4 regions of the Bacillus sp. 1A genome follow, and region 1 is predicted to be linked to each of the others. Evidence: a T-box and tRNA genes for the amino acid it is inferred to sense, from the RefSeq annotation. Region 1 holds a T-box; the other regions hold tRNA genes.
What was found. The T-box of region 1 lies ahead of thrS (threonine--tRNA ligase). A T-box ahead of a tRNA ligase gene usually reads a tRNA of that ligase, here a tRNA-Thr.
Positions count from the first base shown of each region.

Region 1 (7,064 bases):
TTATCTTGATCATTTGGATCATGAATTACAACATCATATACACGTGAGAAGTCTGTCATAATACCTACATTTTTTTGAAATGCCATACCTGCCGTCATTGCTCCTGCACCTAATGCAATTAACATCGCTACTGTACCTAATACTCTCGATAAACTATTTACTCTAAAGCGTAGCTGTGCATATGTAAAACTATTTAAGCCTGTTTCATTTCGTTTTTTATTCCCTTTAATTTTCATCACAAAAAATGGGAGCAATGAACTAAAGATGAAATATGTTCCAAGTGTTGTAACGATTGTCGCTATTATAAAACCGATTTCAGCAAACATTTTTATATTTACCATAAAATAGTATCCTGTACTTACTAGTAATACACCAAGTACAGTCATTATAATAATGCGAGTTTTACTTTTCTTCACTTCATCCAGTGTTTCATCTTCACGAATTAACTCCAATTCTGTTTTACGTAATAACCGGATGCTATTCATTAAACCAGTAATAAAAAATAGTATTAAGAAGAAAATAGCTGTAACTAAGATTGCTGGTGTATATACAGATGAATAACTACCTTTCGCTGAAATTTCCATACCATTCATTAAAAAGTTTCCTGCTACACTCGCAAGCAACATCCCTACTAAGATCCCGATAATAATACTGACAATCCCCATACCGAATGTTTCAATAAATAATAACTGTGCTACTTTTTTCTTTTTCGCACCGAGCATCATGTACATACCGAGTTCTTTTCTTCTTAATGTGAGTAAGAAAGAATTGGCATATATAATATAAAATACAGTAATGAACGATAATAGTATGGCACCTACCCAGAATACGAGTCTAATACTACTAATAAGACTATTATCTTTCGTAAATTCACTATTCATAGCCATCGTTTGGAACATGTAGAAAATACTAATACTAATAACGAGACCAATAAGTAAAACCATATAATCTTTTAACATCTTTTTCATACTATGACGTGATAATTTGAATAACATAGTCTCGCCCCCTACTTAGACTCAGCAGCTGAGCCCATATGAGCGAGCACACCTAAAATGTCTTGATAGAAATTTTCTCGTGTTCCTTGACGCTTTAACTCTTTATAAAGAAGACCGTCTTGAATAAATAAAATACGCTCACAATAACTCGCACTAAACGCATCGTGTGTAACCATCAAAATACTTACATTGTGATTTTCATGTAAATCTTGCATCGCTTCTAATAAGCTTTTTGCATTTTTACTATCAAGCGCACCAGTCGGTTCATCTGCTAATACGATTGCTGGATTATGTACTAAAGCTCGTGCTGCCGCCGTTCTTTGCTTTTGTCCACCAGAAACAGCAGTTGGATATTTCGTTAAAATTTCAGTAATCCCTAATTTCTTTGCAACCTCATTTACCTTCCCCGTAATCTCACTTGAAGGTACGCCTTGCAGAGAAAGTGGTAAAGCGATATTTTCATAAATTGATAAGTTTTCAAGTAAGTTAAAATCTTGAAAAATGAATCCTAATTTTTGAGATCGAAAATCAGATAATGCATTCCCCTTCATAGAAGTAATATTTGTACCAGCTATTGTCACACTGCCACCCGTTGCTTGATCCAATGTACTAATCACATTAAGTAGTGTCGTTTTGCCAGATCCAGAAGGACCCATAATCCCGACGAATTCTCCTTCTTTAATACTTAATGACACGCCTCTTAACGCTTTTGACTGATTCTCATTTCTTTTCCCATACGTTTTTTCTACACTTTCTACAGTAACTACATTTGTTGACATCTCTTTCACTCCATCCCTTTTGTATAAAATTAATTTCTCACATATTTCTTATCTTTTTCTCATGTAAATCCTTAATAATTTTTAAATTTTTCAATCAGAAAGGATTACACGAGTTACGTAAACCTTTTTCCTATTCCATATTCTCACTTTTCTAAAACTCGTTCCTTCGATTTCGCTTACATTTACCTTACATTTTTGTAAGGTGAAAAATATTACAGACCATTTCATAAGGTGGATTCATTTGTAATGAGCAAGTTTTTTATTTTTATCAAAATTAATAGGATACATAAATAACAATAATAATAAGTTAAAAAAACAATATAATTTTATTTTAAAACGATAAATCATATGATAAAATCATGTTGTCATTAAATAAACGAGGTGCTTTTTATGAAACAAGTTACAACACTCTTTTTAAAACTAGCTATTGTTTTTATAGGTATAGTAGTACTTGCATTGTGCATATTTTTAGTTCCTAAAATCGGGAATTTCGCTGGAGAATTGTATCCAGCTATTGCTTATATGAAATCTCTCGTTTTAATCGATATGTACGTAGCGACGATACCTTTTTACTTCGCTCTGTATCAAGTTTTTAAACTTTTAAGTTATATTGATAAGAACAAAGCGTTCTCGGTATTATCAGTAAAGGCTTTAAAAAATATAAAATACTGTGCCCTCACTATCGGTACCATATACATACTAGGTATGCCACTTTACTATCTTATGGCAAAAAAAATTGATCCTCCAAGTTTTATACCAATTGGATTGATCATTATTTTCTCCTCTATCGTGATTGCTGTTTTTGCTGCAGTTCTCCAAAAGCTCTTACAAGAAGCCATTAATATAAAATCAGAAAATGATTTAACGGTATGAAGTGAAGTATATGGCAATAAATGATGAAGGGATAGCGATTAAGCTATCCCTTCATCATTTATTATGGTTCTTTAATGAGTTTAAATTCAGTAATACATGTTAATGGTGTATTTTATTATCAATCTCTATTTCTTATTTTTTATTTCCTCTTTTATACTCTCCACAAACCCATTTAGTTCAATAACTTCTGACTGGTCTTCACCGTATTTACGTACATTTACAGATCCGTTCTCCATTTCCTTATCCCCAATAACAAGAACATAAGGAACTTTTTGCATTTGTGCTTCTCTTATTTTATATCCTAACTTTTCATCTCGTACATCTCTTTCCACACGAATGCCAGCTTGTGCTAATTTATCCGCAATCTCATCTGCGTATTGTACATGGACTGCATTCGAAACTGGAATGACCTTCACTTGAACCGGTGCCACCCATGCCGGGAACGAGCCTCCAAAGTGCTCAATTAATATCGCTAAGAAACGGTCTAACGATCCTAAAACTGCTCTGTGAATGACAACTGGTCTTCTCTTTTCATTCTTCTCATCTATATAATTTAAATCAAACTTCTCTGGCATTTGGAAATCTAGTTGGATTGTCCCGCACTGATGACTTCTATTTAAAGCGTCTTTAATATGGAAGTCGATTTTCGGTCCATAAAATGCACCGTCACCTTCATTTAGTCTATATTTATAATTCAATGAATGTAATACATTTTCTAATGCCTCTTCTGCTTGCTCCCACAACTTATCATCACCCATTGAATCTTCTGGACGAGTAGAAAGCTCTACTTCATATTCGAATCCAAAAGTTTTATAAACGTAATCAATTTGCGCCATTACAGATTTAATTTCATCTTCAATTTGTTCTGGAGTTACAAATAAATGAGCATCATCTTGGCAGAAAGTACGTACTCTTAATAATCCATTTAATGCCCCGCTAAATTCGTGTCGGTGTACTTGACCGAACTCACACATACGAATTGGCAATTCGCGATAAGAGTGTAATTTATTTTTGAACATTAACATATGTCCTGGGCAGTTCATTGGTTTTAATGCGAAACTTTTATTGTCTACTTCAGAGAAATACATGTTGTCTTTGTAATGTCCCCAGTGTCCTGATTTCTCCCATAATTCTTGGTTCATCATAAACGGAGTACGTACTTCTTGATACTTATACTCTTTTTGAATTTCTCTTAAAAATGCTTCTAATTCATTACGAATAATTTGTCCTTTCGGTAAATAAAATGGCATTCCCGGAGCCTCTTCAGAAAACATAAATAACTCCAGCTCACTACCTAATTTACGATGATTTCTTTTTGCTGCTTCTTCAACGAAATGTAAATAATCTTCTAATTCTTTTTGAGAAGAGAACGCAACACCATATATACGCTGAAGCACTTGATTGTTACTATCACCTCGCCAATATGCACCAGAAACGTGAGTTAATTGGAATGCTTTCAAATAGCCTGTTGACGGTAAATGAGGTCCTCTACATAAGTCTACAAATTCACCTTGTTTATATAGTGTTACACTTTCCCCACTAGGAATTGCTTCTAACAATTCTAATTTCAGGTGATCATTCATTTCTTGAAACAGTTTTTTTGCCTCTTCTCGTGAAACCTCAACTCGCTCTATTTTTATATTTTCATTTATAATTTTTTTCATTTCTTTTTCGATTTCCGGTAAATCTTCTACGTTTACACTACTCGGAAGATCCATATCATAATAAAATCCATTTTCAATAACAGGTCCTACACCAAGGTTTACATTACCATGCATTCTCTTTACAGCTTGCGCTAAAATATGTGCCGCAGAGTGTCTTGCAATTTCTACCCCTTCATTTGAATCTATAGTAACGATTTCTACTTCCGCATTTCCTTCAATATTTCGGCGTAAATCATATAACTGATCATTTACTTTCCCTGCGACTGCTTTCTTTTTTAAACGACTGCTAATGGATCCCGCAATTTCTTCTAAAGTAATTCCTTTTACAAATTCTTTAACGCTTCCATCCGGAAATTTCATTTCAATCATCTGTTCTTTCATTTTTCATCTCTCCATTTCATAATAAAAAGCACACTCATCCCTAAAATAGGGACGAGCGTGCTTTTACCCGTGGTTCCACCCAGATTCCCATTGTAAATATACAATGGCTTCTTTTACGGTAACGTCGTTTACACGGCACTAGATACTTAATTTCCCCAGTGCAGCTCTAAGGTGGTAAGTTATTTTTCTGCGTTAGGAAGTTCTCAGCTTTCCTTCCTTCTCTGTATAACCGGATAAAATAACTCGTGTCCTTTTCTTCGCTTATTATGAAATTGAATACAAAAAAGCATATTCATCCCTAAAATAGGGACGAATATGCTTATATCCGTGGTTCCACCCAGATTCCCATCACAAAAAACATAATGGCTTCTTTTGCGATAACGTCGCTTACACGGCACTAGATACTTAGTTTCCCCAGTGCAGCTCTAAGGTGGTAAGTTATTTTTCTGCGTTAGGAAGTTCTCAGCTTTCCTTCCTTCTCTGTATAACCGGATAAAATAACTCGTGTCCTTTTCTTTGCTTTTAAAAGTACATCCATTAATTGTTATTTACTATATCTTATTCATTTTATTTTTGCAAGTGTTTAAAAATGATTTTTTATTAAATAAAAAAAGAAACCAAAAATAGATTTTTGGTTTCCTCTTCTCAATTTTACCAATCTTGTGGTTCGTAATTTAAGTCTGAAAATAGACGTCGTTTCTCTTTCTTCGATAAATCTCTCCACTGTCCAACAGGTAAATTATTTAATTCTATATTCATAATTCTTGTACGCTTTAAAGTGTATACTTGATAACCTAAAGCCTCACACATACGACGAATTTGACGATTCAATCCTTGAGTTAAAATAATTTGGAATTCATATTTTGATAACTGTGTTACCTCACAAGGAAGCGTTTTCGTTCCTAAAATTTTCACACCAGCTGCCATTTTCTCTAGAAAATCAGGTGTAATTGGCTTATCTACTGAAACGATATATTCTTTTTCATGTTTGTTTTCAGCACGTAAAATTTCATTTACAATATCACCATCATTCGTTAATAAAATTAAACCGTCTGAGTCTTTATCAAGACGTCCAATGTGACTAATTCGTAATGGATGATTCACTAAATCGATAATATTACCTTTTACAGCTTTTTCACTCGTACATGTAATACCTACTGGTTTATTTAAAGCGATATATACGTGATCTCGAGCAATACGAAGTTGCTCTCCATTTACACGTACATCATCACCTGGATTTACTTGGTCACCAATTTTTGCAACCTTACCGTTAATAATTACTCTTCTCTCATTAATTAGTTTATCTGCTCCACGTCGAGACGCTTTTCCAGCTTCACTAATAAATTTATTGATACGCAAATTAGGCACATCCTTTTCAAAAAAATTCAAGCTCACACTGCTTCTACCGTACAATACAAAAGGGTAAGCCTTCTATTATAACTTAAATATATTAACATGAAAGGGTATATAACGTCTTCTATTAATTACTCGTTTATAAGAAAATATCTTTATTATACATTCATTTATGCACGTTTTGTACACTTAATATACAAGCCACTCTTCCTTACATATAGCTTGTTTACCTCTTATATCTTTTAAATCCTCATGAATATTAGCTAGTTTATACAACTCTGGGAAAATCTCTTCTACATAATTTTGATGCGCCATTTCATCTTTCCAATAAGTTAACTCTATGTAACAATTTTCATTTTTTAAAGACTTCCCAACAACTCCACCTAACATCCCTTTTGCATTTTCCATCCCTTTATTCCAAATTGTTTCTTGTTTATGTAAAAACTGCTTTTCTCTCTGTTGTTTTACATCACAAATTGCAACTCTTACAAATGACCCATCTGTAACAACGTCTTTCAAAGGCATATCAGTTATATCATACAACGTTTGAAACAATTCAATTTCACATGAAAGAAACGTATCCTCTTGATTACTATTTAAATAAATGGTATCGTGTGCACTATTCATAAATGATTGATACGCACTTCTATCTTCCCATAAAGTAAATACACATGCCTCATCCTCATACCATCCACCAAATTGCCCATGAAATCCATCTAGATGCTGTATAGCTTGCCATTTTTCTTGTGCTTTTGAAAATAACTCTTTTTTCTCTTCTTCCACTTTACAGTAGATTGTTTTTAGTAACATTTTTAACTCCCCCTTAGGATATAATTTATCTTCCACTTATATTTTTAGTTTACATAATGTTTTTATGATCTCTTCAGCACTCTTTATGTGCATAGAGAACTAATCATATTTATCACTACATCTATCAAACCATCTATCTGATTTTATTTCAAATAATTCAGAATCAAAAGAAAAGATGTAACTCTTAACGAATTACAACTTTAGCTTAT
Region 1 is NZ_JBQYLZ010000001.1:4,205,503-4,212,566, forward strand. It holds gene ACUN0F_RS21530 (FtsX-like permease family protein) at 1-995, opposite strand, end outside; gene ACUN0F_RS21535 (ABC transporter ATP-binding protein) at 1,007-1,774, opposite strand; gene ACUN0F_RS21540 (DUF2975 domain-containing protein) at 2,165-2,647, shown strand; gene thrS (threonine--tRNA ligase) at 2,773-4,692, opposite strand; T-box leader at 4,737-4,959, opposite strand; T-box leader at 4,995-5,218, opposite strand; gene rluF (23S rRNA pseudouridine(2604) synthase RluF) at 5,344-6,051, opposite strand; gene ACUN0F_RS21555 (YdbC family protein) at 6,235-6,855, opposite strand; gene ACUN0F_RS21560 (hypothetical protein) at 7,048-7,064, opposite strand, start outside.

Region 2 (7,064 bases), 1.6 Mb from region 1:
ATACCAATGGTATCAGTGGTAGGGGAGCGTTCTAAGTGCAGTGAAGTCAGACCGGAAGGACTGGTGGAGCGCTTAGAAGTGAGAATGCCGGTATGAGTAGCGAAAGACGGGTGAGAATCCCGTCCACCGAATGCCTAAGGTTTCCTGAGGAAGGCTCGTCCGCTCAGGGTTAGTCAGGACCTAAGCCGAGGCCGACAGGCGTAGGCGATGGACAACAGGTTGATATTCCTGTACCACCTCTTTATCGTTTGAGCAATGGAGGGACGCAGAAGGATAGAAGAAGCGTGCGATTGGTTGTGCACGTCCAAGCAGTTAGGCTGATAAGTAGGCAAATCCGCTTATCATGAAGGCTGAGCTGTGATGGGGAAGCTCCTTATGGAGCGAAGTCTTTGATTCCCCGCTGCCAAGAAAAGCTTCTAGCGAGATAAAAGGTGCCTGTACCGCAAACCGACACAGGTAGGCGAGGAGAGAATCCTAAGGTGTGCGAGAGAACTCTGGTTAAGGAACTCGGCAAAATGACCCCGTAACTTCGGGAGAAGGGGTGCTTTCTTAACGGAAAGCCGCAGTGAATAGGCCCAAGCGACTGTTTAGCAAAAACACAGGTCTCTGCGAAGCCGTAAGGCGAAGTATAGGGGCTGACACCTGCCCGGTGCTGGAAGGTTAAGGAGAGGGGTTAGCGTAAGCGAAGCTCTGAACTGAAGCCCCAGTAAACGGCGGCCGTAACTATAACGGTCCTAAGGTAGCGAAATTCCTTGTCGGGTAAGTTCCGACCCGCACGAAAGGTGTAACGATTTGGGCACTGTCTCAACCAGAGACTCGGTGAAATTATAGTACCTGTGAAGATGCAGGTTACCCGCGACAGGACGGAAAGACCCCGTGGAGCTTTACTGTAGCCTGATATTGAATTTTGGTACAGTTTGTACAGGATAGGCGGGAGCCATTGAAACCGGAGCGCTAGCTTCGGTGGAGGCGCTGGTGGGATACCGCCCTGACTGTATTGAAATTCTAACCTACGGGTCTTATCGACCCGGGAGACAGTGTCAGGTGGGCAGTTTGACTGGGGCGGTCGCCTCCTAAAGTGTAACGGAGGCGCCCAAAGGTTCCCTCAGAATGGTTGGAAATCATTCGTAGAGTGCAAAGGCATAAGGGAGCTTGACTGCGAGACCTACAAGTCGAGCAGGGACGAAAGTCGGGCTTAGTGATCCGGTGGTTCCGCATGGAAGGGCCATCGCTCAACGGATAAAAGCTACCCCGGGGATAACAGGCTTATCTCCCCCAAGAGTCCACATCGACGGGGAGGTTTGGCACCTCGATGTCGGCTCATCGCATCCTGGGGCTGTAGTCGGTCCCAAGGGTTGGGCTGTTCGCCCATTAAAGCGGTACGCGAGCTGGGTTCAGAACGTCGTGAGACAGTTCGGTCCCTATCCGTCGTGGGCGTAGGAAATTTGAGAGGAGCTGTCCTTAGTACGAGAGGACCGGGATGGACGCACCGCTGGTGTACCAGTTGTTCTGCCAAGGGCATAGCTGGGTAGCTATGTGCGGAAGGGATAAGTGCTGAAAGCATCTAAGCATGAAGCCCCCCTCAAGATGAGATTTCCCATAGCGTAAGCTAGTAAGATCCCTGAAAGATGATCAGGTTGATAGGTTCGAGGTGGAAGCATGGTGACATGTGGAGCTGACGAATACTAATAGATCGAGGACTTAACCATATAATATGAAGCAATGTTATCTAGTTTTGAAAGAATATAAAAAACTTGTTGACTTTAAAAGTTAAATAAGTTAAAATGATTCTTGTCTTAAATGAATATAGTCTGGTAATGATGGCAGAGAGGTCACACCCGTTCCCATACCGAACACGGAAGTTAAGCTCTCTAGCGCCGATGGTAGTTGGGACCTTGTCCCTGTGAGAGTAGGACGTTGCCAGGCAAAATGGAGGATTAGCTCAGCTGGGAGAGCACCTGCCTTACAAGCAGGGGGTCGGCGGTTCGATCCCGTCATCCTCCACCATATATGTCGGAGGGGTAGCGAAGTGGCTAAACGCGGCGGACTGTAAATCCGCTCCTTCGGGTTCGGCAGTTCGAATCTGCCCCCCTCCACCATTCTTAATTAATGGGCTATAGCCAAGCGGTAAGGCAACGGACTTTGACTCCGTCATGCGCTGGTTCGAATCCAGCTAGCCCAGCCATTAAGAGCCATTAGCTCAGTTGGTAGAGCATCTGACTTTTAATCAGAGGGTCGAAGGTTCGAATCCTTCATGGCTCACCATTTTAACAAAATATGCGGGTGTGGCGGAATTGGCAGACGCACTAGACTTAGGATCTAGCGCCTTTGGCGTGGGGGTTCGACTCCCTTCACCCGCACTTTTAATAAAATAACTCAAACATGTCTTGCGGAAGTAGTTCAGTGGTAGAATACAACCTTGCCAAGGTTGGGGTCGCGGGTTCGAATCCCGTCTTCCGCTCCAATTTTCAATATGACATGCCGGGGTGGCGGAACAGGCAGACGCACAGGACTTAAAATCCTGCGGTGGGTGACCACCGTGCGGGTTCGACCCCCGCCCTCGGCACCATATGCGCCCGTAGCTCAATTGGATAGAGCGTTTGACTACGGATCAAGAGGTTAGGGGTTCGACTCCTCTCGGGCGCGCTTTTATTAACGGGAAGTGGCTCAGCTTGGTAGAGCACCTGGTTTGGGACCAGGGGGTCGCAGGTTCAAATCCTGTCTTCCCGATATTCCCAAAAACATGGGGCCTTAGCTCAGCTGGGAGAGCGCCTGCCTTGCACGCAGGAGGTCAGCGGTTCGATCCCGCTAGGCTCCACTTTATTTATTATATGTCTCGGAGGTATACCCAAGTTCGGCTGAAGGGATCGGTCTTGAAAACCGACAGGCGGTGAGAATCGCGCGGGGGTTCGAATCCCTCTACCTCCTCCATTTTCTTTTTAAATGGTTTAGATACATATAATAATAAAATTTTTATTTTTTCCTTCATGGAGGTATACCCAAGTTCGGCTGAAGGGATCGGTCTTGAAAACCGACAGGCGGCGAGAGTCGCGCGGGGGTTCGAATCCCTCTACCTCCTCCATTTTTTAAAAAACATTATATTGTCGTGGGGTGGAGCAGCACGGTAGCTCGTCGGGCTCATAACCCGAAGGTCGCAGGTTCAAATCCTGTCCCCGCAACCAAATGGTCCCGTGGTGTAGTGGTTAACATGCCTGCCTGTCACGCAGGAGATCGCCGGTTCGACCCCGGTCGGGACCGCCATTTATGTTGGCTCGGTAGCTCAGTCGGTAGAGCAGAGGACTGAAAATCCTCGTGTCGGCGGTTCGATTCCGTCCCGAGCCACCATTTTTTTATGCCGACTTAGCTCAATTGGTAGAGCAACTGACTTGTAATCAGTAGGTTGGGGGTTCAAGTCCTCTAGTCGGCATCCTTTAGGGGCATAGTTTAAAGGTAGAACTGAGGTCTCCAAAACCTCCAGTGTGGGTTCGATTCCTACTGCCCCTGTAAAAGTGTATGGGCCTATAGCTCAGCTGGTTAGAGCGCACGCCTGATAAGCGTGAGGTCGATGGTTCGAGTCCATTTAGGCCCACCATATATTATTCCGCAGTAGCTCAGTGGTAGAGCTATCGGCTGTTAACCGATCGGTCGTAGGTTCGAGTCCTACCTGCGGAGCCATGGCCCGTTGGTCAAGTGGTTAAGACACCGCCCTTTCACGGCGGTAACACGGGTTCGAATCCCGTACGGGTCATAAAAAAAAGAGTCAGCAATATGCTGACTCTTTTTTATTTTGTGGAATCCTCCTTTATCAACTGATTTTCCTGAAATAAATAAAGGGATTTAGGAAAAGCTATGGTATGTATAAAAAGGAGGAGACAAAAATGACACGAGTGAGAGACTTTATGAGTACTGATGTTGTACATTGTACACCGCTAGACAATGTATATGAGGCTGCTGTAAAGATGAAAGAAGAATCGATTGGATTGATTCCAGTTGTTGAAAATGAGCAAGTTGTTGGGCTTGTTACGGACCGAGATTTAGTTGTTCGTGGGATTGCTGAGAAACATCCTGGATCTAATAAAATTACAAATGTAATGACAACAAACATTGTTTCAGTTTCTCCAGATGAACCTATTGAAAAGGCTACAGAGTTAATGGCACAGTATCAAATTAGACGATTGCCAGTAGTTGAGAGTGGTCAACTCGTTGGGATGTTAGCACTAGGAGATTTAGCTATAAAAGAATCGGCAGATGATCAAGCGGGATTTGCTTTAAGTGAAATATCAGAGCATACGGAATGAAGTGAGACTTTAATTAGTGGAATAAGTTACGTATAAACATCAGATACATTATTCTAGTATATAGGGTTAAGCTAATATGTTAGCATGATGTATCTGAGCCATTATATAATAAGTATACAGTTAGTAATTTCAACAGTTTATTTAAATTTGTCATTCTTAATTTTAAATAAGAGAAAAAATGATATACTGATAGATATAAGTATTATGATAGATTTCGAATATAACAATATTCATTGTTAATGATGTAATAATGGATTAATATTTCCTATGTAGACAAAAGGGAAGGGGAATTATATGAGGGCTGTACAGCGCGATCCAAATTGGAATTTGGTTACAGATACATATATAGAACCAAATAATTTCGCTGAATTATTTTCTTTACTTGTACCTTGTCATCCGAAAGGTGAAGGGAAAGAAAGAACTATATTAGTGTGGAAAGAAAAAGAATTTTATAAAGAAGAAAATTTAGCGGCATTTATCGTATATGGAATGGATAAAGCAAAAAATTTACCACAGTTTCATAAAGATGAAATTCCAACTTTATTACGTATTCTTCGTTTATGCCAAGAGATTGGCTGGTATGAAGAAGCAAATACTTTTATGGTAACTCAAGGACTAGCTGAGTTTGTTCACACTTCATTAGAATATGAAACGTGGGATCTTTTGACACAAGCGGTTGCTTTAAACTATTTAATTATTAAATATCGTATTGGTGAATTAACTGATGAGGATGTAGCAATTTGGGATAGAGTTAAATTTAATGAGAAATGTATAACGGACTGTAAACATTTATTATCCCATAAAGAAGTATTAGAATTTACATTCTTTTATATGTGTAAGAGAGCTAAATCTCTATCAAAAGAGCAATTAAATAGTGATATGATGAGTCTAGCGATGTATTGTAATACGTTTGTATATGACTTATATACACATGACTTATTACGAAAATATCGTAAGTGTACAGACTTCCTATCATACTATGGACCTAGTCAAGCGGTGTTAGCTTGTCAAAGAGCTGTACTTTCTCAAATTTCAGATCGATTAGACCCACTCAAGACTACTCATGTAGATGATTATTTATATGTAATGAAAGATATGATGGAGCATATGACGATAGGAATAATGGATCGATATGATCATTTTATCGGGAAGTTATTATCATATGTGCCATTTTTCGAAATGATTCAAGTTCCACAACATGCGTATTATTGTGAAGAATTATTGTATATTTGTAAGGGCATTGAATATAAAGAAGAAATATTACGCAATTATATATTTATACAATTACATGATTGTTTACCATCATTCTTTAAGCTATTTCTTAAAAATAAACGTTATGCAACAATTCATGATATTCTGTTCTATTGGTGTGATGATGAACAAAGAATGAGCTTAGAGAAAAAATATAATCTTAGCTTTATTTATGAAAAATATGCTTGCGGATAAAAAGCATTTTCTATATAAATTAAAAAGGATCTCAAGTTTATGTGAGATCCTTTTTTTATTAGTAAAGCAAGGAGAACGCAATTAAGACGAGAAATAACATTCCATAAAGGAGAAATTGTGCCGTATTACTTCCTTGTATACCAAAAAAAGTATTTATTTTTGTGTATAAATTCAATATATATTTTATCGGATTATCTTTGAAAGATTGATACACAGTGTCTCCTCTTTCTAAGCTTCTTGTTCGTGTTTTTTTGTATTAGGAACATGAATGTATCTAGCTATGAATAATAAAACAGCCATAAAGAATACAGGAAATACGGTAGATAAATAAAAACCATTACTAATAATATTTGTTATTAGGGCACTTAATAGAAAGATGGCATTATATATATGAGCAATTTTTTGTTTTAGTTGTACTTGAAAGGATTCCATCATAATTTCTAAAGCAACAAAAGCAATGATAATAGATAAAAATACAGTGTTTGTATTGTAAATGATTAAACAACAGATTAAACCTAAAAAGGCGAAGTATTCAATTAAGAGAGGTATATTGATATTGCGTTGCATACAATTTACCTAACTAAATATGGCAGTGGGTTTACTGCATTTGTTTTTTCAAAATTCCATTCTCCATTGTGTAATTCAAAATGAAGATGTTGCCCGTATGAATGACCTGTGTTTCCCATATGACCTACTAATTGTCCAGCTTGTACTTGATCACCAGCTTGTACAGTGCGATCTTTCATGTGTGCATAGACTGTCGTATATAATTTCCCGTTTATTTGATGGGCGATGAACACAACATTGCCATAGCTAGCTGAATAATATGATTTCACAACTTTACCTGCAGCTGCCGCCTGGATCGAGACATTACCTTGAGCTGCAATATCTATACCATAATGCATTTGTTCCCAACGCATATCAAAGGTTGAGCTAATTCTTCCTTGAGTAGGGAATTTGAAAACTGCTGGAATGGAAGTAGGTTGAGCCGTTTGAGCTTGTGATTGCATTTGATTTTGCACCACATAATGTTTTGCCACGTATCCGTATCCTGTGCCAAAACGAATTTTATACCAAGTTCCTACAGTTTCCACTACTTGTATTTGTGTACCATTTTGTAATGAACCAAGTAGTGCACCACTTGTACTAGCGTTGCCACGTACATTAAGTTTAGGTGTTGCAACTGTGTATTTCGTATTAGTTTGAACTGTGATGCCTTTTACTAAAGGTTGTGAACCATTAGATACGAATGCTTTTTGTACGTAACCTGTTTTGCCATTATGTAAAATTTTATACCACTCGCCTTGTTCTTCTTGAATG
Region 2 is NZ_JBQYLZ010000001.1:5,828,980-5,836,043, reverse strand. It holds rRNA gene ACUN0F_RS30000 (23S ribosomal RNA) at 1-1,709, shown strand, start outside; rRNA gene rrf (5S ribosomal RNA) at 1,811-1,926, shown strand; tRNA gene ACUN0F_RS29990 (tRNA-Val) at 1,932-2,007, shown strand; tRNA gene ACUN0F_RS29985 (tRNA-Tyr) at 2,016-2,099, shown strand; tRNA gene ACUN0F_RS29980 (tRNA-Gln) at 2,111-2,185, shown strand; tRNA gene ACUN0F_RS29975 (tRNA-Lys) at 2,190-2,265, shown strand; tRNA gene ACUN0F_RS29970 (tRNA-Leu) at 2,280-2,360, shown strand; tRNA gene ACUN0F_RS29965 (tRNA-Gly) at 2,390-2,464, shown strand; tRNA gene ACUN0F_RS29960 (tRNA-Leu) at 2,481-2,569, shown strand; tRNA gene ACUN0F_RS29955 (tRNA-Arg) at 2,573-2,646, shown strand; tRNA gene ACUN0F_RS29950 (tRNA-Pro) at 2,657-2,730, shown strand; tRNA gene ACUN0F_RS29945 (tRNA-Ala) at 2,746-2,818, shown strand; tRNA gene ACUN0F_RS29940 (tRNA-Ser) at 2,839-2,931, shown strand; tRNA gene ACUN0F_RS29935 (tRNA-Ser) at 2,990-3,082, shown strand; tRNA gene ACUN0F_RS29930 (tRNA-Met) at 3,106-3,182, shown strand; tRNA gene ACUN0F_RS29925 (tRNA-Asp) at 3,186-3,261, shown strand; tRNA gene ACUN0F_RS29920 (tRNA-Phe) at 3,270-3,345, shown strand; tRNA gene ACUN0F_RS29915 (tRNA-Thr) at 3,355-3,427, shown strand; tRNA gene ACUN0F_RS29910 (tRNA-Trp) at 3,434-3,504, shown strand; tRNA gene ACUN0F_RS29905 (tRNA-Ile) at 3,516-3,592, shown strand; tRNA gene ACUN0F_RS29900 (tRNA-Asn) at 3,601-3,675, shown strand; tRNA gene ACUN0F_RS29895 (tRNA-Glu) at 3,677-3,748, shown strand; gene ACUN0F_RS29890 (CBS domain-containing protein) at 3,879-4,298, shown strand; gene ACUN0F_RS29885 (DUF3965 domain-containing protein) at 4,593-5,744, shown strand; gene ACUN0F_RS29880 (hypothetical protein) at 5,973-6,311, opposite strand; gene ACUN0F_RS29875 (SH3 domain-containing protein) at 6,317-7,064, opposite strand, start outside.
Region 2: it encodes a tRNA-Thr, which carries the amino acid that the T-box ahead of thrS (threonine--tRNA ligase) is inferred to sense. The anticodon was not compared.

Region 3 (7,064 bases), 2.5 Mb from region 1:
CAGCTGACGATTTAAAAGAAAAGTATTCCGTATATGAAGTTGGAGCTGGACGAGTAGATGCTTATAACTCTGTTCACACAGAAACCAGTTTTAAAGTGTTAGATACGACAAAAACAATTGTCAATGATGAAGTGATTGAAGTACCAGAAGAAACTGGATCCATTGCATTCGGTAAATACTATCAAAAAGACGGGGAATCAATTGAACAAAAACGAAAAATTAAAATTGAAAACCGCAATAAACAAGAGAAGAAAGAATTTAAAACAGAAATTTCTTATACACCAGCTTCTTCTGCTATTAACGACGCTACCGCAAACGGTGTAAAAATTTCTACTTCTGAAACAATTACGATTGATGCTGGTAAATCTGATGAAATTGAAGCAAAAATTAATATTCCTGCTGGTGCAAAGCAAGGTCGATATGAAGGATATATTCATATTACAAACACGAAAAATAAAGAAGAAACGTATCAAATTCCGTTCTCTATTCGTGTGTCAGAGCCTGGTATTGAAAATGCACTATTATCAAGAAAATCAATCTCAACTGATACATCTACATTCAATCCCTACCGTGAATCATATGTTCACGGGGCGTTCCAATTAAATAGCGAACTTGAAACGTTAGATCTTATCGTGAAAGATTCGAAAACAAATAAAGCTCTCGGTTTCCTTGGAACGTTAAACACGAGTGGACTACAAACGGATGTGTACTACTACTTAGATTCATTCTTTAACGGAAAAGTGTATCCTTTCACAAATGATCCAGCAAAACCAATTGGTGATGAGAAAATCGACTTACCTGAAGGAGATTACACAATTGAATTTGTTGGCTACGATAAAGCCGGGAAGGCACGTGTGAAAGGCGATTACGTCGTAATTGATAATACACCACCAGAAGTGAAATTAACTGGATTACAGCCTGGTATTTATGAATTAAATGAAGAAAACTATACAGTAGAAGACGGTAAAAAAGCACTATGGATTAAAGGAAATGTATATGATTCTAACGTTGACTACTTAAGAGGAAAAGGATTAAACATTACGCAAGAAGCGAACGGCGTTATGTACTATGACTATTCTCCATACTTGCACAAGTTTTTACCTATTACTGAAAATGGTGACTTTAAAGTTGGTATTACACCTGATTCCTTTAAAACTGAAGGTCCAATGAACACAGGCGTATATATTTTCGATTATGCAACTGCAGGTCCTGACTATCCAAGCGGTGTAAATAACTATTGGTTTATTCCGCAAGGTGCTCAATATGCGAAAGCTAGTTATGATAAAAAAGAATTATATAAAGATGATGAGTTCACTGTGACACTAAACGCCAAACATGTGAAACAATTTGTATCTGGAGAATTTAACGTAAAATTCCTAGAGAAGAACTTCAAATTTGCAAATGCGAAATTGAATCCTGCTTTTGAAAAACTCCTTTCTGAAAAAGGGGTAACCGCAAAAGTGAATGAACCGAAACTAGAAGAAGGTTCTGTTACAGTAGGCGGAGCTATCGATGATAAAAACTTCGCCGGATTAGATGGTGACTTCCCGTTCATTGATATAACTTTCAAGGTAGAAAATGATGAGTTTTATGAAGCAAATGCTCAATTAGATTTACCAGTGTTCGTTTACTGGAAACAAGGTGAATCAGAGCCAAACAGAATGCGTGTACTTCAAGATCAAACATTCTCAGTTATGTCTTTAAACTCAAAAGTAGAAGGAAATATTAAACCTGGTGCATTCTTAAATGAACGTGGATATTTAGATGAGAAATTCGATTATACAAAGCTTGGTGTAAAAGTATATGCAACGGATTCTTACCGTCATAAGTTTGAAGGCTCACTTGATAAATACGGTTACTTCAAATTGAATGGACTTCCTGTTAATACACGTGATTATAACTTATACGTGGAGGTTCCAGGACATTTAACAAGCCGACTAACTACAAAACTAGGTACTGAAAAAGATGGTAAGCTGCTTGGTCAATATTATTATGCACGACCTGACGAAAATCTTGCTGGCGATGTAAATGCTGATAAAGTAATTGATATAAAAGATGCTGAAATTATCGCTAGCAACTATGGTAAAAAAGGACTATCTGTGAAAGACGGCGACCTTAACAAAGATGGCATTGTCGATGAAAAAGATATTCGTTTCGTTGAAAAGAACTTCTTGAAAAAAGGTCCAGATGCATCTAAATCACAAATACCTGTTGAAAAATCAAAAAGCGGTACACTGGCAGATATTTTAAAGAAATTAGGATTAACACCTAAAAAATAATAATAAAGAGCACTCTATATAAAGTAGAGTGCTCTTTTCTATAAACGACCCTTATCCAGCAAAAGGGGTATATTGGGGATATACAAGGGAAACCGGAAAAGGAATTTATAGTGAACTACTCGCCACTTAGCAAAGCTTGAAGTGGTAGCTTCTCAGTTCCACGACGAAAGTAACCTTTCGTCTCCCTGAGCGTTACTTCGGGGCGTTCCACCCCTAGATGTCCAACGATTGGACGCTCTCTTTATACGGTTGATATTTTACGCAGGAACCGAATGGCTTGGTTTTCGCACGCTATTTTCTTCCTGCAACCTTCTATATCAAGTTATCAAAGAACTTCATATAGCTAGTTTATCAAAAGTTTTTGGCTATGCCAAACCGAAATTCATCTCCCACCTATCACTGGGCTATCGCCCTTCATGCGCCTCTGGAAAGAGAATTCTTTCGGTAAATCCTTTAAATTATATAAAAACTCAGAGGTAGGAAGCAGTTTCCCGCCTCTGAATTATTTAGCAATTATTATAGTACTGGTGCCATTGTTTCTTTTAATACTTTTACAGAATGAGCGAATTTCGCTTTTTCATCTTCATTTAGCTCAAGTTCTACGATTTCACGTACACCTTCGCGGTTAATAACAGCTGGAACACCTACGAAAGCATCTTTCTCACCGTATTGTCCTTCAAGGTATGCAGATACAGTTAATACACTGTTCTCGTTGCTTAAGATTGCTTTAGTTACACGAAGTAGTGACATACCGATTCCGTAGTAAGTTGCACCTTTACGCTCGATGATATGGTAAGCTGCATCACGTACGTTTTCGAAGATTTTGTCTAAGTCTTCTTGTTTGTACTGTTCATTGTTAGCTAAGATTGTTTCTAGTTTTTGTACACCGATAGTAGCGTGGCTCCATACTGGAAGTTCAGTGTCACCGTGTTCACCAACGATGTAAGCATGAACGTTACGTGGATCTACATCTAAGTAGTCACCTAACATGTAACGGAAACGAGCAGAGTCTAAAGTAGTACCAGAACCGATTACGCGCTCTTTTGGTAAACCAGATTCTTTCCAAGTTACGTAAGTTAAAATATCAACTGGGTTAGTTGCGATTAAGAAGATTCCATCGAATCCGCTATCCATAATACCGCGAACGATTTGTTTAAAGATTTTTGTGTTTTTCTCAACTAAATCTAAACGAGTTTCACCTGGCTTTTGTGGTAATCCAGCAGTGATAACAACTAGATCTGCATCTTTACAATCTGCATAGCTACCGCTCCAAACTTTTGTTGGTGATGGAGAGAATGGTACCGCATGGCTTAAGTCCATTGCTTCCCCTTCTGCTTTTGCTTCATTAACATCTACTAATACGAATTCTTCAGCTACACCTTGGTTGATCATTGAGTAAGCGTAACTACAACCTACAGCTCCTGTTCCTACTAATACTACACGATTGATACCTTTTTTCATGGTAATTTCCCCTCTCTATTGTTCACATATATTTTTTTATGATTGTTTAAGTAATTAATTAAAATACTAATTTAATGTTGTTTAACTTCTTTACATTCATATTGTAGCACGTATTATTGTGAATTACTTCACAAATTATGACCTATTTGTGAACTTTTTCACATAGAGTGTAAAGTTGATGGAATAGGTGTGGAATCCATTTCAATGGAGGCGTTTTCTTTAGATTGTGAAAGGGATTTTCTTACGTTTTTGTCGGTAAGTGAAATTATATCGGCGATTATTTTCATATATCAACGATTTTTAGAATATATCTACCGTAACTCAAAATATATCAACGATTCGACAAGGAATATCGACTTACCGACAAAACTCGACAATAATGACAACATAAAAAAAGCTGTCTCCAGTAGATCACCCCTATTGAGAGACAGCTTCTTCTATATATTATTTATTTTCCACAGTAGCTCCCGGATGTATTTTCATCGGTTTCTCCAAGTGTAGGAGGCTACAGCCATACAGCTGGGGTAAAAGTTCAACTTGAGTATCATTTGTTAGATAGATAGTTCCTTCATATTCATACAGGTCCAAATAAACAACATGATTGTATTTACGGCTCTCTATGTACCCCACTGCAACAGCGAATACTTCATATTTCTTCTATTGCATAAAAAAGCAGACTATCAAAAGTCCACTTTTACACAACAAAAAAGAGATAGCAGATTATGCTATCTCTTTTAGTATGACCCGTACGGGATTCGAACCCGTGTTACCGCCGTGAAAGGGCGGTGTCTTAACCACTTGACCAACGGGCCAATTCTGGCAGAGAAGAAGGGATTCGAACCCTCGCACCGCGTTCGCGATCTACTCCCTTAGCAGGGGAGCCCCTTGAGCCACTTGGGTACTTCTCTATAATATGGCTCCGCAGGTAGGACTCGAACCTACGACCGATCGGTTAACAGCCGATAGCTCTACCACTGAGCTACTGCGGAATAATTATGGTGGGCCTAAATGGACTCGAACCATCGACCTCACGCTTATCAGGCGTGCGCTCTAACCAGCTGAGCTATAGGCCCATAATTGAAAAGCGGGTGAAGAGAATCGAACTCTCGACCAGAGCTTGGAAGGCTCTTGTTTTACCACTAAACTACACCCGCATTAAATTGTAAATGGTGAGCCATGAAGGATTCGAACCTTCGACCCTCTGATTAAAAGTCAGATGCTCTACCAACTGAGCTAATGGCTCATTTTGAAAGTGGTGCCGACTAGAGGACTTGAACCCCCAACCTACTGATTACAAGTCAGTTGCTCTACCAGTTGAGCTAAGTCGGCTTGCGACTTCAAAATGGTGGCTCGGGACGGAATCGAACCGCCGACACGAGGATTTTCAGTCCTCTGCTCTACCGACTGAGCTACCGAGCCTTTATGTAAAAAAATGGCGGTCCCGACCGGGGTCGAACCGGCGATCTCCTGCGTGACAGGCAGGCATGTTAACCACTACACCACGGGACCATTTGGTTGCGGGGACAGGATTTGAACCTGCGACCTTCGGGTTATGAGCCCGACGAGCTACCGTGCTGCTCCACCCCGCGATGATAAAATATTAATTTAGAAAAAATGGAGGAGGTAGAGGGATTCGAACCCCCGCGCGACTCTCGCCGCCTGTCGGTTTTCAAGACCGATCCCTTCAGCCGAACTTGGGTATACCTCCGAGATATAAAGCTTTAGTGGTGGACCTTGTAGGACTCGAACCTACGACCGGACGGTTATGAGCCGTCTGCTCTAACCAGCTGAGCTAAAGGTCCTTTATGGTAGCGGCGGAGGGGATCGAACCCCCGACCTCACGGGTATGAACCGTACGCTCTAGCCAGCTGAGCTACACCGCCATAAAAGATATTAAAATAAGTGGAGCCTAGCGGGATCGAACCGCTGACCTCCTGCGTGCAAGGCAGGCGCTCTCCCAGCTGAGCTAAGGCCCCATGTTTTTGGAAAATCGGGAAGACAGGATTTGAACCTGCGACCCCCTGGTCCCAAACCAGGTGCTCTACCAAGCTGAGCCACTTCCCGTTAATAAAAGCGCGCCCGAGAGGAGTCGAACCCCTAACCTCTTGATCCGTAGTCAAACGCTCTATCCAATTGAGCTACGGGCGCATATGGTGCCGAGGGCGGGGGTCGAACCCGCACGGTGGTCACCCACCGCAGGATTTTAAGTCCTGTGCGTCTGCCTGTTCCGCCACCCCGGCATGTCATATTGAAAATTGGAGCGGAAGACGGGATTCGAACCCGCGACCCCAACCTTGGCAAGGTTGTATTCTACCACTGAACTACTTCCGCAAGACATGTATGAGTTATTTTATTAAAAGTGCGGGTGAAGGGAGTCGAACCCCCACGCCAAAGGCGCTAGATCCTAAGTCTAGTGCGTCTGCCAATTCCGCCACACCCGCATATTAATTATTCAAAGAAAAAATGGGGCGACTGATGGGAATCGAACCCACGAATGCCGGAGCCACAATCCGGTGCGTTAACCACTTCGCCACAACCGCCATGATTTTCTGGTGCCGACTAGAGGACTTGAACCCCCAACCTACTGATTACAAGTCAGTTGCTCTACCAATTGAGCTAAGTCGGCTAAATGGTGGAGGATGACGGGATCGAACCGCCGACCCCCTGCTTGTAAGGCAGGTGCTCTCCCAGCTGAGCTAATCCTCCATTTGCCTGGCAACGTCCTACTCTCACAGGGACAAGGTCCCAACTACCATCGGCGCTAGAGAGCTTAACTTCCGTGTTCGGTATGGGAACGGGTGTGACCTCTCTGCCATTATTACCAGACTGTATTCATTTAAGACAAGAATCATTGTAACTTATTTGACTTTTAAAGTCAACAAGTTTTTTATATTCTTTCAAAACTAGATAACATTGCTTCATATTATATGGTTAAGTCCTCGATCTATTAGTATTCGTCAGCTCCACATGTCACCATGCTTCCACCTCGAACCTATCAACCTGATCATCTTTCAGGGATCTTACTAGCTTACGCTATGGGAAATCTCATCTTGAGGGGGGCTTCATGCTTAGATGCTTTCAGCACTTATCCCTTCCGCACATAGCTACCCAGCTATGCCCTTGGCAGAACAACTGGTACACCAGCGGTGCGTCCATCCCGGTCCTCTCGTACTAAGGACAGCTCCTCTCAAATTTCCTACGCCCACGACGGATAGGGACCGAACTGTCTCACGACGTTCTGAACCCAGCTCGCGTACCGCTTTAATGGGCGAACAGCCCAACCCTTGGGACCGACTACAGCCCCAGGATGCGATGAGCCGACAT
Region 3 is NZ_JBQYLZ010000001.1:1,680,238-1,687,301, reverse strand. It holds gene ACUN0F_RS08515 (S8 family serine peptidase) at 1-2,279, shown strand, start outside; gene ACUN0F_RS08510 (L-lactate dehydrogenase) at 2,796-3,740, opposite strand; partial or broken gene ACUN0F_RS08505 (IS4 family transposase) at 4,205-4,369, shown strand; tRNA gene ACUN0F_RS08500 (tRNA-Glu) at 4,481-4,552, opposite strand; tRNA gene ACUN0F_RS08495 (tRNA-Ser) at 4,558-4,648, opposite strand; tRNA gene ACUN0F_RS08490 (tRNA-Asn) at 4,655-4,729, opposite strand; tRNA gene ACUN0F_RS08485 (tRNA-Ile) at 4,737-4,813, opposite strand; tRNA gene ACUN0F_RS08480 (tRNA-Gly) at 4,824-4,894, opposite strand; tRNA gene ACUN0F_RS08475 (tRNA-Lys) at 4,908-4,983, opposite strand; tRNA gene ACUN0F_RS08470 (tRNA-Thr) at 4,994-5,069, opposite strand; tRNA gene ACUN0F_RS08465 (tRNA-Phe) at 5,084-5,159, opposite strand; tRNA gene ACUN0F_RS08460 (tRNA-Asp) at 5,174-5,249, opposite strand; tRNA gene ACUN0F_RS08455 (tRNA-Met) at 5,253-5,329, opposite strand; tRNA gene ACUN0F_RS08450 (tRNA-Ser) at 5,356-5,448, opposite strand; tRNA gene ACUN0F_RS08445 (tRNA-Ile) at 5,466-5,542, opposite strand; tRNA gene ACUN0F_RS08440 (tRNA-Met) at 5,547-5,623, opposite strand; tRNA gene ACUN0F_RS08435 (tRNA-Ala) at 5,644-5,716, opposite strand; tRNA gene ACUN0F_RS08430 (tRNA-Pro) at 5,731-5,804, opposite strand; tRNA gene ACUN0F_RS08425 (tRNA-Arg) at 5,815-5,888, opposite strand; tRNA gene ACUN0F_RS08420 (tRNA-Leu) at 5,892-5,980, opposite strand; tRNA gene ACUN0F_RS08415 (tRNA-Gly) at 5,997-6,071, opposite strand; tRNA gene ACUN0F_RS08410 (tRNA-Leu) at 6,101-6,181, opposite strand; tRNA gene ACUN0F_RS08405 (tRNA-His) at 6,205-6,280, opposite strand; tRNA gene ACUN0F_RS08400 (tRNA-Thr) at 6,291-6,366, opposite strand; tRNA gene ACUN0F_RS08395 (tRNA-Val) at 6,371-6,446, opposite strand; rRNA gene rrf (5S ribosomal RNA) at 6,451-6,566, opposite strand; rRNA gene ACUN0F_RS08385 (23S ribosomal RNA) at 6,668-7,064, opposite strand, start outside.
Region 3: it encodes a tRNA-Thr, which carries the amino acid that the T-box ahead of thrS (threonine--tRNA ligase) is inferred to sense. The anticodon was not compared.

Region 4 (7,064 bases), 3.8 Mb from region 1:
TAAATAAGCAACACCTGGTGTAGAAATAACACCAAGGCGCATTACTTCTGCTCCAGTTGATAATAGACCTGCTACTAAAGCTCCTTCTAACATATGTCCTGATATACGTGTATCACGGCCGATAATTACTTTTGGACGATCTGTATCTTTTGTTAATACATAACCACCAAAACGTCCAATTTTGAACGCTAATTCAGGTGTTAACTCCTGGTTCGCAACCCCGCGTACTCCATCTGTACCAAAATATTTACCCATTATGATTCGCTCCTTTTTCTGGCTCTTTTTGATTATCTACTGTTGGCTCTTGACTAGTTTCTTTTTCTTTATCTTTATTTTGTTCCTGTTCCGTGTCAGGCTTAGGTTTAGGTTTAGGTTCAGGTTCAGGATTTTTTGGTTTTTCAGTTTGATTATCTTGGTTATTATTTGAATCTGGTTTTTCACCGTTACCCTGTACTTCTTTATCTGGATTTTCTTTCTTCACAATTGTGACTTTGGCACTTTTTTGCTTTGGCTCTATTGAAATATTACCAGGACCGCTCACTTGAATAGAAACATCCTTCGTCCCCGGAGATACATTTTGCAGATTAATGGCTGCTGTTATTTGAGCAGCTGTTATTTTATCTACTATACTTGTTTCTCCTGAAATATCAACGCTTATCTTCCCATCTTGCGGTGAAAGTAGCTGGGCCGTAACATCTTTAGAAAGTCCATTTTTTTGAATTGATATACCATCAATCGTTCTTGTTTTCGTTTGTTTTGTTTTTTGCACTCCTACCGAAACCTTCACTTGATTCGGTTTTGCACTTGTTACACCCTTTGGCAATAAAACAGAGGTATCGAATGTTGTAGACTCTGTCAATTGACTAAGATCTACTTCGACCCCCTCTATCGATTGTATATTATCCAAAATATCTTTTGGACCTGCTATTGTTACTTCTCTCGGCTCAATGCTAATATTTGTAACGGCCAATCCTTCTGGTAAACTCCCCTTTTTCGTATACGTTACAGGAACAGTTTTTTCAGTATTATTGGTCGTAGCTTGCGTCGCCACATTCAATGTTACACTAATTTTAGATGGACTCGTTCTTACATTTAAACGTTTTCCTTCTCTATTGTATAATGTAACTTCGGCTGTTTTTGTAACAGTTTTATTAACACCTTTTAAATCAATATACGCCTTAGCAGATGAAATACTTTCAATTTCTTCTTTCGTCCCAACTACCTCAACAGTATCAGGTTTAATGTTTGATTTTTCAAGAGTTGAACCCGCTGGCATTTGATCCTCATTTGATAATTTTAAGTCTACATGAACGTATTTTCTCGCTTTTTCATGTAGAGTAATTTTAATTGTTGATGGCTGAACTGTTCCTTTCACATCATCTGGAAGCCCGTTCGTTTTCAAAGAAACTTCATAAGTTCCTTTTTCGCTATCTCTCAAATCAACTGGTATATCAAATTGTTTTTTCGCTTTTGCTGTAGCAACTGCTGCTTTTGGGCCCTCTAACTTCACCTTAACGCCCTCTGACGGAATACCACTTACAATATATTTCTCTTCATCATACTTAAGGTTAATGGCATAATTAGTTAAGGTTTCTTTCGCATCATTTGCGAAAGGTAGTATCCCCGATGTCGTATTTTTTTCAGTTAAAGTCGCTGACATAAAAAGCATACACGCCAATAGTAATGAGATCCCTTTTAAAAACCAATGATTCTCCATTAACTTATCCATGACGCTTTCTCCTCCAATTCCATAAAGACGAAGAAGTCGTTTTTTCGCTCGCACTAAATTCAGCTAACAACATATCTTTCAGTTGTTCTGTCTTCAAATCACGATGCAACTTACCATTTTTCGTTAAAGAAATTTGGCCAGTTTCTTCCGACACAACTACTGTAATACTATCAGTAACTTCACTAACTCCCATTGCAGCGCGATGCCTAGTTCCTAGTTCCTTAGAGATAAACGGACTTTCCGATAACGGAAGATAACACGCTGCTGCTTTAATGGTACTTCCTTGCATAATAACCGCTCCATCGTGAAGAGGTGTATTAGGAATGAAAATATTAATAAGTAATTCCGATGATACGTGTGCATTTAGCGGAATACCTGTTTCCACATAATCACCCATACCGGTCTCTTTTGACAAAGTAATTAATGCACCAATTCTACGTTTCCCCATATATTCCGTTGCTTTCGCTATCGCTGTTGCAACGATTTCAGGTTCATCATCCTCATGAGTTCCAACACGCGAAAATAAACTCCCGCGTCCTAGCTGCTCAAGTGCTCTTCGCAATTCTGGCTGAAAAATAATAATAACGGCTAAAAATCCCCACGTTAATACTTGCTCAGTTAGCCAATAAAGCGTATGCAATTCAAGGAAAATACTGATCATCCGAACGACAATAATAACTGTAATCCCTTTTAAAAGTTGAACAGCTTTCGTCCCTCGGATTATGAGAATTAGCTTATATATAATAAACCATACAACGGCAATATCTAATACCGTACTAAGATATTTCAAAATGGTCGTATCTTCAAAAGGCATACTACCCCTTCCTCCTACTTACGAGCAATTCTATCCATATATTGAAATATTGTTTTATGCTCTATCTGTATGTATTTCCAACAACTAGTTAATTATACCATACATGAAACAAACGACAATTACAAACAACCCCCCTTTCGTCTAAATTGGCAAGATGTCAAACATTATTATCGTACAGTATAATATAAATCATTATTATACGCTTATTTTCAAATAAAAAAAGCAACTTCTCAGTTGCTTTTCTTACATTTATTTTAGTTTTTCACCGAATAAAGAACCCATTAAAGCAACTGCCGTTGTTGCCGTTCTGTTTCGCTCATCTAAAATGGTATTTACTTCAACAAACTCAGCAGATGTGACAATATCAGCTTCCGCTAACATTTCCATTGCTAAATGGCTTTCACGATAAGATAGGCCACCAATTACAGGCGTTCCAACTCCTGGTGCATCATGAGGATCAAGACCATCTAAATCTAATGATAAATGTACACCATCAGTATGAGATAAATAAGCGATTGTTTCTTCCATAACAGCCGTCATACCCATACGATCAATCTCGTGCATCGAGAATACTTTAATACCTTCCTCGCGAATAAAGTCTTTTTCTCCTTCATCTAATGCACGTGCACCGATAATTACAACATTCTCTTTTTTCACCTTTGGATATGCCCCGTATAAATCTACAAGCGTTTGATGTCCATACCCTAAACTTGCTGCAAGTGACATGCCATGAATATTTCCAGATGGTGAAGTTTCTTCTGTATTTAAGTCACCATGTGCATCGTACCAAATAACACCTAAATTTTTATAATGTTTCGCAACACCAGCTAATGTACCAATTGCGATACTATGATCACCACCTAATACAAGTGGAAAACGTCCCTCTTCTATAATATGATCCACCTTACTTGCTAATTCGTTACATACAGTTGCAACTTGTGTAAGGTTTCTTAAGTTTGTATTTACATCTGCTTCTTTTTCTCTCTCTATACATATATCTCCTATATCTTTAACGTCATATCCAATTTCTTCAATTCTTTCAATTACGCCTGCATAACGGATTGCACTCGGCCCCATATCTACCCCGCGACGCATCTGTCCTAAATCCATTGGAACTCCAATAACTGAGATTTCTTTTTTCATAGATAGTATCCCCCTTTTATGCCTTCACTAAATATTTTAAATCTTTTATATAGTCTGACTCAACTCGACATTTTTCTGTATGGATATACAAATTATTCACTTATATTCGCTTTAAAAACCAAATTTCAAGACTATTCTATGTATAAAGTTAACTTAATGAAACAACTACCATCATTATTATTAAATAATAATAAAAAACACTCCTACATTTAGAAGTGTTTTTCTGATGCTATTTTCCATACTGCGGCAATATTCTTTGCTGTCATTTCGATATTCTCTTCCGCTACTTTATATGCCTCTTCTAATGTCATAGGACTCGCTGTAATACTAAATACTGCATCGATTCCTTTTTCATGAACAGCTGAATAATTCGGAGATACAGATCCTCCAATAGCAATGACAGGAATACGAAAATGCTTTGCACGCTCCGCAACACCTACAGGGGCCTTTCCATATGCTGTTTGTTCATCTATTCTCCCTTCGCCAGTTATAATTAAATCTGCACCTTCTATATGCTTATTAAAATTTGTATAGTCTAATACAATTTCAATTCCTCTCCGCAAGCTTCCCTTTAACACTGCAATAACAGCTGCTCCCATTCCTCCTGCGGCTCCTGCGCCAGGTATTTCAGCTACGTCGCAAGATAAGTATTGTTTAAGGATATTCGCATAATGCTTTAAATTCTCATCCAGCTCTTTCATCATCTCTGCATTCGCACCCTTTTGCCTCCCAAATACGAAAGATGCTCCCCTTATTCCAACTAACGGATTATCTACATCACATGCTGCTTCTATCTTTATATGCATTAAGCGTGCATCCATGCATGAAAAATCAATAGCGACAATCGAATGTAACGTCCCTCCAGATGGCTCTATTACTTCCCCTTTTCCATTTATAAACCTGACCCCTAAAGCTGACAACATACCTGCTCCGCCATCATTTGTAGCACTTCCGCCAAGTCCTAAAATAATGTGCTCAGCTCCTTCGTCTAGCGCATGTAGTATAAGCTCTCCGGTTCCTTTAGTCGTTGTAATAAGTGGGTTTCGCTTTTTAAGCGGAACGTGTTGTAATCCTGATGCTGCTGCCATTTCAATAAACGCTGTCTTTTTATCTTTAGACATACCGTAAAAGGCTTGTACACGTTCTCTAAGCGGTCCTGTCACATGAAGGGGTATCATTCTTCCATCTGTAGCATCCACAAGTGAATCAACCGTTCCTTCACCTCCATCTCCAATTGGTATTTTTACGTACTCTGTTTTAGGAAAAATTGCTCCAAATCCTCTTTCAATAGCTTCACATACTTTTATAGCTTTTAAGCTTTCTTTATATGAATCAGATGCAATAACAACTTTCACAATTATCCCCCATCCTTTATTTTTACATTTTCTTCATTTTAAACGACAAGTATGAAAGTTGTCTTTTTAAATACAAAAAAAGCTTACATCATATGATGTAAGCTTTTTTATTTAGATGGAGCCTAGCGGGATCGAACCGCTGACCTCCTGCGTGCAAGGCAGGCGCTCTCCCAGCTGAGCTAAGGCCCCTTAGTAATAAAGCGGAAGACGGGATTCGAACCCGCGACCCCAACCTTGGCAAGGTTGTATTCTACCACTGAACTACTTCCGCGAAAATGGTGAGCCATGAAGGATTCGAACCTTCGACCCTCTGATTAAAAGTCAGATGCTCTACCAACTGAGCTAATGGCTCGTAAATGGCTGGGCTAGCTGGATTCGAACCAGCGCATGACGGAGTCAAAGTCCGTTGCCTTACCGCTTGGCTATAGCCCATTAATATTTACTAGTATGGTTATCTTTTCAAAAAAATAAACCCTCTCAGGTTATTTTAAAGAAAATGGTGGAGGGGGGCAGATTCGAACTGCCGAACCCGAAGGAGCGGATTTACAGTCCGCCGCGTTTAGCCACTTCGCTACCCCTCCGACATTTAAAATATATATGGTGGAGGATGACGGGATCGAACCGCCGACCCCCTGCTTGTAAGGCAGGTGCTCTCCCAGCTGAGCTAATCCTCCAAAAGTGGTGACCCGTACGGGATTCGAACCCGTGTTACCGCCGTGAAAGGGCGGTGTCTTAACCACTTGACCAACGGGCCAAAAATTTTAAAACTCTTCCCAAGCTTCCAACCGGGCTTGAACCGGTGACCTCTTCCTTACCATGGAAGTGCTCTACCAGCTGAGCTATGGAAGCATAATGGCTCCGCAGGTAGGACTCGAACCTACGACCGATCGGTTAACAGCCGATAGCTCTACCACTGAGCTACTGCGGAATAATAATAGCCTGGCAACGTCCTACTCTCACAGGGACAAGGTCCCAACTACCATCGGCGCTAGAGAGCTTAACTTCCGTGTTCGGTATGGGAACGGGTGTGACCTCTCTGCCATCATCACCAAACTATGAAGGCATATTCCTTCAAAACTAGATAACATTGCTACATATTATATGGTTAAGTCCTCGATCTATTAGTATTCGTCAGCTCCACATGTCACCATGCTTCCACCTCGAACCTATCAACCTGATCATCTTTCAGGGATCTTACTAGCTTACGCTATGGGAAATCTCATCTTGAGGGGGGCTTCATGCTTAGATGCTTTCAGCACTTATCCCTTCCGCACATAGCTACCCAGCTATGCCCTTGGCAGAACAACTGGTACACCAGCGGTGCGTCCATCCCGGTCCTCTCGTACTAAGGACAGCTCCTCTCAAATTTCCTACGCCCACGACGGATAGGGACCGAACTGTCTCACGACGTTCTGAACCCAGCTCGCGTACCGCTTTAATGGGCGAACAGCCCAACCCTTGGGACCGACTACAGCCCCAGGATGCGATGAGCCGACATCGAGGTGCCAAACCTCCCCGTCGATGTGGACTCTTGGGGGAGATAAGCCTGTTATCCCCGGGGTAGCTTTTATCCGTTGAGCGATGGCCCTTCCATGCGGAACCACCGGATCACTAAGCCCGACTTTCGTCCCTGCTCGACTTGTAGGTCTCGCAGTCAAGCTCCCTTATGCCTTTGCACTCTACGAATGATTTCCAACCATTCTGAGGGAACCTTTGGGCGCCTCCGTTACACTTTAGGAGGCGACCGCCCCAGTCAAACTGCCCACCTGACACTGTCTCCCGGGTCGATAAGACCCGTAGGTTAGAATTTCAATACAGTCAGGGCGGTATCCCACCAGCGCCTCCACCGAAGCTAGCGCTCCGGTTTCAATGGCTCCCGCCTATCCTGTACAAACTGTACCAAAATTCAATATCAGGCTACAGTAAAGCTCCACGGGGTCTTTCCGTCCTGTCGCGGGTAACCTGCATCTTCACAGGTACTATAATTTCACCGAGTCTCTGGTTGAGACAGTGCCCAAATCGT
Region 4 is NZ_JBQYLZ010000001.1:424,961-432,024, forward strand. It holds gene glmM (phosphoglucosamine mutase) at 1-255, opposite strand, end outside; gene ACUN0F_RS02225 (CdaR family protein) at 248-1,729, opposite strand; gene cdaA (diadenylate cyclase CdaA) at 1,722-2,543, opposite strand; gene rocF (arginase) at 2,793-3,686, opposite strand; gene ACUN0F_RS02240 (glycerate kinase) at 3,896-5,041, opposite strand; tRNA gene ACUN0F_RS02245 (tRNA-Ala) at 5,158-5,230, opposite strand; tRNA gene ACUN0F_RS02250 (tRNA-Gly) at 5,241-5,312, opposite strand; tRNA gene ACUN0F_RS02255 (tRNA-Lys) at 5,318-5,393, opposite strand; tRNA gene ACUN0F_RS02260 (tRNA-Gln) at 5,399-5,473, opposite strand; tRNA gene ACUN0F_RS02265 (tRNA-Tyr) at 5,539-5,622, opposite strand; tRNA gene ACUN0F_RS02270 (tRNA-Val) at 5,640-5,715, opposite strand; tRNA gene ACUN0F_RS02275 (tRNA-Glu) at 5,721-5,795, opposite strand; tRNA gene ACUN0F_RS02280 (tRNA-Thr) at 5,818-5,890, opposite strand; tRNA gene ACUN0F_RS02285 (tRNA-Asn) at 5,895-5,969, opposite strand; rRNA gene rrf (5S ribosomal RNA) at 5,979-6,094, opposite strand; rRNA gene ACUN0F_RS02295 (23S ribosomal RNA) at 6,143-7,064, opposite strand, start outside.
Region 4: it encodes a tRNA-Thr, which carries the amino acid that the T-box ahead of thrS (threonine--tRNA ligase) is inferred to sense. The anticodon was not compared.